4 regions of the Virgibacillus saliphilus genome follow, and region 1 is predicted to be linked to each of the others. Evidence: riboswitches for the same ligand, from Rfam matches in the RefSeq annotation. Region 1 holds a riboswitch; each other region holds the start of a gene.
The links. Region 1 has a riboswitch for S-adenosylmethionine ahead of KFZ56_RS13330 (methionine ABC transporter ATP-binding protein). Riboswitches for the same ligand answer to the same signal wherever they lie in the genome.
Positions count from the first base shown of each region.

Region 2: it holds a riboswitch for S-adenosylmethionine, as region 1 does, so the genes downstream of both, KFZ56_RS15180 (sodium:solute symporter family protein) here and KFZ56_RS13330 (methionine ABC transporter ATP-binding protein) in region 1, are expected to answer to the same signal.
Region 3: it holds a riboswitch for S-adenosylmethionine, as region 1 does, so the genes downstream of both, KFZ56_RS18575 (5-methyltetrahydropteroyltriglutamate--homocysteine S-methyltransferase) here and KFZ56_RS13330 (methionine ABC transporter ATP-binding protein) in region 1, are expected to answer to the same signal.
Region 4: it holds a riboswitch for S-adenosylmethionine, as region 1 does, so the genes downstream of both, KFZ56_RS15065 (LLM class flavin-dependent oxidoreductase) here and KFZ56_RS13330 (methionine ABC transporter ATP-binding protein) in region 1, are expected to answer to the same signal.

Region 1 covers NZ_JAGYHC010000001.1:2,742,854-2,745,055, forward strand. The annotation lists gene KFZ56_RS13330 (methionine ABC transporter ATP-binding protein) at 1-898, opposite strand, end outside; SAM riboswitch class I at 998-1,109, opposite strand; gene KFZ56_RS13335 (thioredoxin family protein) at 1,189-1,503, opposite strand; gene KFZ56_RS13340 (toprim domain-containing protein) at 1,514-1,867, opposite strand; gene gcvH (glycine cleavage system protein GcvH) at 2,087-2,202, opposite strand, start outside.
Region 2 covers NZ_JAGYHC010000001.1:3,151,784-3,153,985, forward strand. The annotation lists gene KFZ56_RS15180 (sodium:solute symporter family protein) at 1-774, opposite strand, end outside; SAM riboswitch class I at 894-998, opposite strand; gene KFZ56_RS15185 (carbon starvation CstA family protein) at 1,203-2,202, shown strand, end outside.
Region 3 covers NZ_JAGYHC010000001.1:3,894,354-3,896,555, reverse strand. The annotation lists gene KFZ56_RS18585 (pyridoxamine 5'-phosphate oxidase family protein) at 1-371, shown strand, start outside; gene KFZ56_RS18580 (D-glycero-alpha-D-manno-heptose-1,7-bisphosphate 7-phosphatase) at 440-961, shown strand; SAM riboswitch class I at 1,067-1,172, shown strand; gene KFZ56_RS18575 (5-methyltetrahydropteroyltriglutamate--homocysteine S-methyltransferase) at 1,238-2,202, shown strand, end outside.
Region 4 covers NZ_JAGYHC010000001.1:3,125,541-3,127,742, reverse strand. The annotation lists gene KFZ56_RS15070 (carbohydrate-binding protein) at 1-641, shown strand, start outside; SAM riboswitch class I at 998-1,105, shown strand; gene KFZ56_RS15065 (LLM class flavin-dependent oxidoreductase) at 1,325-2,202, shown strand, end outside.

The DNA.
Region 1 (2,202 bases):
GTGTTATTTTACCTTGGAGTATATTTATGTCGAGATCGAATTTCCTAGCAAGTTGACTTATCAAAGCCTGATTTGTCGTCTCACCAATAAAATGAAGCCGTATTATCCTTCCTTGCTCATACGTATGGATTAAATGAGAGATGCTATCATCCTCATTCGCACCCATAACCTGTTCTACGAATTTCTTTGTCACAGGTTGTTTTGGATGCAGGAACACGTTTAATACATCTCCTTGTTCCACAATTTTCCCTTCGTCCATCACCGCAACTTGTTTGCAGATTTTGCGTATAACATGCATTTCATGAGTGATCAGGATAATGGTCAGGCCCAGTCGCTGATTAATATCAACCAGTAAGTCGAGGATGGAATTGGTCGTTTCCGGATCCAGTGCGGAAGTTGCTTCATCGCAAAGTAACACTTTCGGATTGTTTGCTAAAGCACGAGCAATGCCTACACGCTGTTTCTGCCCCCCGCTTAGCTGAGATGGATATGCATTTTCTCTTCCAGAGAGTCCTACCAAATCAATGAGTTCCCGTACACGTTCCTCGCGTTCCCCCTTTGCAACACCAGCTATTTCTAGTGGAAATACAATATTATCCGTCACCGTACATGACCAAAGCAAATTGAAATGCTGAAAAATCATTCCAATCTCCTGCCGAGCCAAGCGAAGCTCTTTGGCATTTAATTCCGTTATTTCCCTATTTTCAATTTCTACGCTACCACGGGAAGGATCTTCCAAACGATTAAGCAAACGAACGAATGTACTTTTTCCGGCCCCACTATAGCCGATTACGCCGAATATTTCGCCTTCTTTTATGGTAAGGGTCAGATCATCCACAGCTGTTATTTTCTTATTGTTTGTTGTAAAGTATTTACTCAAACCCTTAATTGAAATCACGTCTCATCCTCCTTTTGATACAAGTTTCGAATGCCTTGCTAAACATAAATAACGTCCTTCTGTAAGAGAACAGAAGGACGTTATAATTTTACCTTCGTTCCCTCATCTATCAAAGAATTACACTTTGCAGGAATTGGCACCTTTCAGACATAAAAATGTCGAGGTTGCCGCGGGTTCGTAGGGCCAGTCCCTCCACCGCTCAAGATAAGAGATACATTTTCATTTTATTCATCAATGATATAGATCGTAGCATGCTATGCTTTTTATGTCAATTCTATTTTCTCTCTCAGTCAACTCTTCACAAATAACTCAGGCTTATAATCCGTTAGATACGTATAGATATTTGCAATAGAGTGAAAAGCATAGATTTTTTCTTTTATCTCATTGCCTTCCTTAATTAAGAGACATGGAACACTCTCAATTTGCTGTTCTTGCATAAAAGTAGCATGTAGGGATGCATTCATCTTATAAAAAATGTCTTCTTTATGCACGGATTCTATTTTCGTTAACATTGTTTGTGCCAGATGACATGTGCCACAAAAAGGGGTGTAAACAAATAATAGATAACGTTCTTGCTTTAACAGCTCATTTGTTATTTCTTGCAAAACTACCACCCTAAACTAAAAAAATTGGATTCACCGCAAATCCCGTACGCACCAGAGCAGCAGCAAGCATGTGTCCAGGAGTTGTTGCTACTTCGCGGTATTCACTACTGACATATAAATGTTTGGCAAGTGGAAGCTCCCGCCTCAATTGTTTCCGTAATTTTATGCCTGCAGGGTCTTCATCAACCATGATAAAGACATCTTTATTATCCAAATCATAGGTTTCCAGAAGATCATCAAAACGCTCAACACCAAGTGTACCATTTGTGCATAGAATCGTGACATCTTCTGTAAGAACCTTCTTGATTTCTCTTTTATCGGTCAATCCTTCAACAATAATAACTTTATTTGTTTCATGATCCATGATCCCACAACACCCCTGATAAAATCAACCAAAAAAGCTTCTATACATGTGTTTATGATCAAGCTATTTCTAAACGATCCTTGCTTTTACACCGTCGCAGTTTCGATCATTTGTGTAAAAGCTACAATACGTGAAAAAAGCTGTGATACAAATAAGGCTGACTATACAACTATTTTCATTGTTGTAAATCAGCCTGTCTTTCGTAACTATAAGCACGAATTAGCTTTCATCTTCGTCCGTAATCGCATTATATTGTTCAGACGTTAATAGGCGATCAAGCTCCGATTCATCAGATGGTTCAACAACAACCATCCATGCTTTATCATACGGAGAAT
Region 2 (2,202 bases), 410 kb from region 1:
TTGCCCTTCTTCAGGTGTTCGTGAAGAAAGTGCCATCTGGAAAGCGGCTTGAGCAAGAATAACATTTACTAGAAAAGTTCCAAACCACACAACGATTACTTGCAGCCCAGCGCTACCAAGATTAAACATGGCTGGTCTTTCGATAGCAAGTGCACGCAGGCCATCGATTCCAGGATTTAAGAAAAAGGCAATGATACCAATAATAATCATTAGTCCAAATAATACGATGTTCATCGTTTGTGTAAAGGCAATGGACCACATACCGCCAGCCTGCAGATAAACAAAAAGCAGCATTGCGGTAAAAGCTACAGATAGAGGCAGCGAAATCCCAGTAAATACATGAATAGCGGAGGCAAATGCAATCGCAGTAGCAACCGACCACATTGGAAACGCAAAGGCGGTAATAGCCCCGGAAATTCCCTTTGCAGTCCGCCCATATTTATCACCAATCATGCCAGAGACAGTAACAAGCATTTTTTTACGGAATGAACGAATGATTAAAAAGGCAATAATAAAAATTTGAACCATTTCTGCTACTCCATACCAAACTGCTGATATCCCGCTTAAATACGAAAGCTCAAGAATGGAAATATATGTGGATCCGGAAAATAATCCAGTTATACAAAATGCCACAATCCATTTATTGAAATTTCGATTACCGACAAAATAGCTATCTTTTTTAGTTAAACGCCGCTTCGCAAACTGACCGGCAATTATCAATGAAAAAGTATAGCCAATAGCAAGAGCGATAATCCATACTCCATATTCTGTCATATTGTTTCTCTCCTTTTTTGCTTATTATTTAGCCGTTTTTTACCGAAACGGTTTCCTCTATCAAAACGAAAAAACCCTCTTCCACAATAAGAAGAGAGTTTGAATGGTCTGTACTCCTCCCCTTATCTTTCAGACGTCTGTCTGATGGAATTGGCACAGTACTCACAAAGAGCCCGCTGCCGAGGTATCAAAGGGCCATAACCCTCCACCTCTCTTGATAAGAAGTTCGTTTATGTAATTGTATATAATTTACAGTGTTTTGGTGATTAAGTCAACTGTATTTTTAAATTTTTTTGATTTCCATTCATAGAATTCATACACAATGAAAACGCATATAATTTTTAATGAAAATTACTTGATTTTTGTCGTTAATTAATGATATTATGCAAACGATTTCAATATCTATTTCAAACAACAGGAGGTAGCACATGTTAACCTTTTTCATATCTATTATTATATTAATTATTGCGTATTTTACATACGGGAAATGTATAGAAAAAATATTTGGAATAGATCAATCACGTCAAACACCTGCAATCGCTAACCACGATGGCGTTGATTATGTTCCAATGAAAAAGCAAAACAATGCAATGATTCAATTGCTTAATATCGCTGGAACAGGACCGATATTTGGCCCAATAATGGGTGCGTTATTTGGTCCGGTAGCTTTTATTTGGATCGTTCTGGGTTCCATTTTTGCAGGTGGCGTTCATGACTATTTGACAGGAATGATTTCCATTCGAAACAAAGGTGCTCATATTCCGGAACTTGCTGGTAAATTTCTAGGTAATTTTTCAAAGCATTTGGTCAATGCCTTTGCACTGTTACTACTTCTTTTAGTAGGAACGGTTTTTGCGACAACATCCGGCTCTCTCCTTCATGTTCTACTTGATGGCCAGATGGCGTTATGGATTATTTTAGCTCTTATATTTGGGTATTTCCTTTTATCTACTGTCCTGCCAATTGATAAAATTATCGGTAGAATATACCCAATCCTTGGTGCTATTCTCTTAATTGGTACACTTGGAGTTGGAATTACCATGTTTACTTCCGGTTATGGTTCAGCCATCCCTGAGCTTACACTGGAAAATATGCACCCGGATAATCTAGCAATCTTTCCCATGTTATTTTTAACCATAACTTGTGGTGCCTTGTCCGGATTTCATGCAACACAGTCACCGATTATTTCTCGCACTGTTCAAACGGAGTCACAAGGACGGTATATTTTCTACGGGATGATGATCACAGAAGCTGTTATAGCGATGATTTGGGCTGCTGCTTCCATGAGCCTTTTTCATGGAGAAAACCTTAACGCGTTGATTAATGCCGGTACTCCTTCTGCTGTGGTAAATGAGGTAGCGACAACCCTGCTTGGGGCAATTGGTGGCACAATCGCTGTACTTGGTGTTATTATTCTTCCTATTACTT
Region 3 (2,202 bases), 1.2 Mb from region 1:
ACGTTGGACCAATGGCAACCGTAAAGAATAATAAGCCCCATTCAAGGTATATGACGTTTTTCAATGAAGGTTTCACACTTTACACATTAACAAGTAAGGAAACGGATAAGGCAGAGGAAATCAAAGCGAATCCTCACACCCATATTCTGCTTGGATATGAGGGTGAAGGGTTTGGGGATGAATATGTGGAATATGAAGGAAAGATTTCCTTTACGAATTCGGATGATCTGAAAAAGGAACTCTGGAATGATACGATGAAACTTTATTTTGAAGGCCCGGAAGATCCGGAACTTGTATTGTTGGAGATCAATCCAATCGCTATACGGGTCATGAATAAAAAGGGAGAGGCTCCGAAGGAATTGGAGTTATGATTCAGTTGATAAACATACGCATTGGTTTTTAAGAAATGGGTATGTTTATATGGAAAGAAGGTAAAGTCATGAGTATCGGTATGTTTCTAGATCGTGATGGTGTCATCAATGAAGTACTCACGAATCGGGTGAAGTATGTGAACACACCAGAGGATTTTTATTTGCTGGATGGGGTTGGAGAGGCGATTAGGTGTTTTAATATGCGTGGATTTAAAGTTTTCGTCGTAACGAATCAAGGAGGAATTGGACTTGGCTTGATGTCACAATCAGAATTGTATGCGATACATAAAAAAATGGAAGCTGATCTAGCCACATTCGGTGCAAGACTGGATGATATCGCTTATTGCCCCCACAAACCACACGCGAATTGTGCATATCGTAAACCAAATCCGCAAATGATCTTGGATTTGGCGAAAAAACATGATATTGATTTAGAGAAAAGTTATATGGTGGGCGACCGCGCGTCGGATATTCAAGCAGGGAAGGCAGCAGGATTAAAAACAATGATTATTGGAAATCGGCAAGAGACGAAAGCAGATGCAGACATGTTTTTTCCGGATCTTATTTCTGTTGCGAAGTGGTTAGGGTGACGCTGCCCTTTGCTATTCATATGGTGAGGGTTATCCGTGCTTCCTTGCTTTTTATCTGTAGAAATGCTATGATTGCTACAGTAATTTCAAATAATTCAGTAATGATTCTTATTAAGAGAGGCTGAGGGACTAAGCCCAATGACGCTTCAGCAACCTGTTATGTTAACAAGGTGCTACTTCTAGCAAGTTGAGGAAACTTGGGAGATAAGAAGATATCGCATAACAATGCTTCTTCTTCATCGAAGAAGCTTTTTTAATTTAAAGGGAGCAGATATAATGACAACAAAATTAGAGCACAAGGCGCCATTTAAAGCAGACCATGTAGGTAGTTTTCTAAGACCGGAACGTCTTAAACAGGCGAGAGTCCAAAAAGCGAAAGGGGAGATTTCTGCCCAGCAGTTGCGTATCATCGAGGATGAAGAGATAAGCAACCTTGTTGAAAAGCAGAAGGCAGCAGGACTGACGTCGATTACGGATGGGGAATTTCGTCGTTCCTGGTGGCACTTTGACTTCTTGGAAAAACTAACAGGTGTGGAAGGATTTGAAGCAGATACAGGCTTGAAATTCGATGGTATAGAAACGACAGCACGCGGGATTCGTGTCATCGGAAACGTTGATTTTAATGAAGATCATCCTTTTCTGGATCATTTCAAATTTTTGCGAGGGAAGGTAGGCGACTATCATGTTGCCAAGCAGTCCATTCCAAGTCCGAATATGCTCTTCATGCGAGCGGTGATTGATGATGAAGTGTACGGTGATATGGAGGATCTGTTGAGGGATTTGATCAATGCCTATAAAAAAGCGATTCAGGCCTTTTATAATGCTGGATGCCGTTATTTACAGCTTGATGATACGTCATGGGCTTCCTTTTTATCGGAAGAGGGAGAACAATCGATTCGCAGGAAAGGGTATGAGCCTTTCGAATTGCAAAAAATTTGTCAACGTGTGATTAATGAATCGATAGCCGAACGTCCGGATGATCTTCTGGTTACCATGCATATTTGTCGGGGGAATTACCGTTCCCATTATTTCAGTTCAGGTCCGTATGATAAGGTATCACAGACGATATTCGGCGGTCTTCATGTTGACGGACTTTTTCTCGAATTTGACGACGCGCGTTCCGGTGGATTCGAACCGCTGAAACATATAAACAGGGACGATCTGTATATTGTTTTAGGTTTAGTTACATCCAAATTTCCAAAGCTGGAACGTAAAGATTTAGTCAAAGAGCGGATTGCTGA
Region 4 (2,202 bases), 380 kb from region 1:
CTGCGCCAGAAGAGGAAGTAGCTACCTCACAAATGGAGTATGAGATCGGAGAAACCATTGAAGTGAATTTTTATGTAGACGATCAGCCTTCCGAGAAAGATCAAGTCGCTATCTATCCGAAAGGAAGCGATCGAGAGGAAGATCCTATGCTCTGGGCCTATACCGGTTCCAATAGTCAAGAACCCGGGGAGGTCAAAAACGAAGGTACAATCTTTTTTGACGAGGAATCTGTCGTCTCCAGTGAATGGCCACTTCCTGCTGGAGAATATGAAGCTGTATTTCTGGCTGCTGGAGATGAAGAAAGAGCAACAACTTCCTTTAAAGTATTGGAATCAAGTGAATCAGCAAGCTTAAATGTGGAACCTAAGCAAAAATACGGTGAACCAATTAAAGTAGAATGGGAAGATGCTACTGGTTTTCCATATGATTGGGTGGGAATTTACCCAATCGACGAGTCACCTGACGATACAAACTCCTTACAGTGGCAGTATCTAGGAGGAGAACGTCAAGGTTCACTGTTCTTGGATGGTAGCTGGGGAAATACAGATGTGCTTGAACCGGGAGAGTACCGTATTTATATGTTTGAAAATGATGGTTATAGCATTCTTGCATCTACTGAAGTTACAGTGGTTGCTGAATAATAGAGAGGAGGTTGGGACAAAACAAACGTGTTTCATTAAAAAGACGAACATTATCAAACTTAGCGTAGGAAATATGCGGAGACTCCAGCGGGAGAAAAGGCATAGGTGAGACGCCGAAGTGCGATAGCAATCTTTTTTGCGAGGAGTGCTGCCCCTCGAAGCCACTTGCAATACGAAGCGCACAAGGGGGATCACCAGCCGCCCCAAGGTGCGCGAAGTATATTTCCGAAGTGATGTATGTTCGGAATTTATTTGTTAAAAATACTTTTGTCCCATCCTCATTTTTTATTAATTTCGTACTTGACAGTTTTTTCTGTATCCGTTATGATGTGTAGAAATCTTAAAAATTGAATAATTCCTTATCAAGAGTCGGGGGAGGAACTGGTCCTGTGATCCCGCAGCAACCGTTACGTAATCGTAGCACGGTGCTAATTCCAGCAAGCATTTCGCTTGAAAGATGAGACGTGTGTAAATAAATTTTAACCTCTTCCTCATCGGTAGAGGTTTTTTATTTGAAATTGTGCTAGCTGGTATTTCTAATGTGATACACGTATCTTTTAAGCCAAGTAATTCAATGAGAAAAGTAGTATTCATTTTAGGAGGTGAGCAGATTTAATATTTAAAACAGACCATACACAGGTAAGGGGTCATTAAAATCTATGAAAAAAGGAGTAGTTTGCTTTATGACAAAACAAATACATTTGAATGGATTCATCCAAAATTCACCTTCTCCGCATTCCATGGGATTATGGAAACATGAGTTGGATCAGGGAACAAGCCATAACAGGTTAGCTTATTGGACAGAAACAGCCCAGATTTTGGAACGTGGAAAATTTGATGCGTTATTTATTGCCGATGTACTTGGCACATACAGTGTTTATGGAAACAGCCATGGTGCGGCTGCTCGGCATGCAGTCCAACTGCCAGCGCATGACCCGTTAATCCCAATTTCGGCGATGGCTGCTGTCACGAAAAATCTGGGTTTTGCGCCTACGATCTCTGCGACCTATGCACAACCTTATTCACTAGCGCGACAGTTATCAACGCTTGATCATTTAACTGAAGGCAGAATTGCGTGGAATGTGGTGACATCGTATCTGGAAAGCGAAGCAGTTAACCTTGGACTAAAGACTCGTCTGCCCAAGGAACTTCGCTACGACCGTGCGGACGAATTTTTGAATGTTGTTTATAAGTTATGGGAGCACAGCTGGGACAATGATGCAGTTGTTCATGATAAAGAAAATGATACCTATGCAGATCCGGATAAAGTACAGTTGATCGATCATGAAGGTGAATTTTTCAATGTGCCGGGTCCTCATTTAGTAGAACCGTCACCTCAGCGCACTCCGGTTCTTTTTCAAGCAGGGGCTTCTCCAAAGGGGAGAGACTTTGCTGCCAAACATGCCGAAGCGGTGTTTACCAAAAATCATTCATTGGAAGCTTTAAAAGCTTATGTTGCCGATATACGAAAGCGGACAGTGGAGCAGGGTAGGAGACATGAGGATGTACTTGTTTCTCAGTTGATTCTTCCAATTATCGGATCTACGGAAGAAGAGGCTTA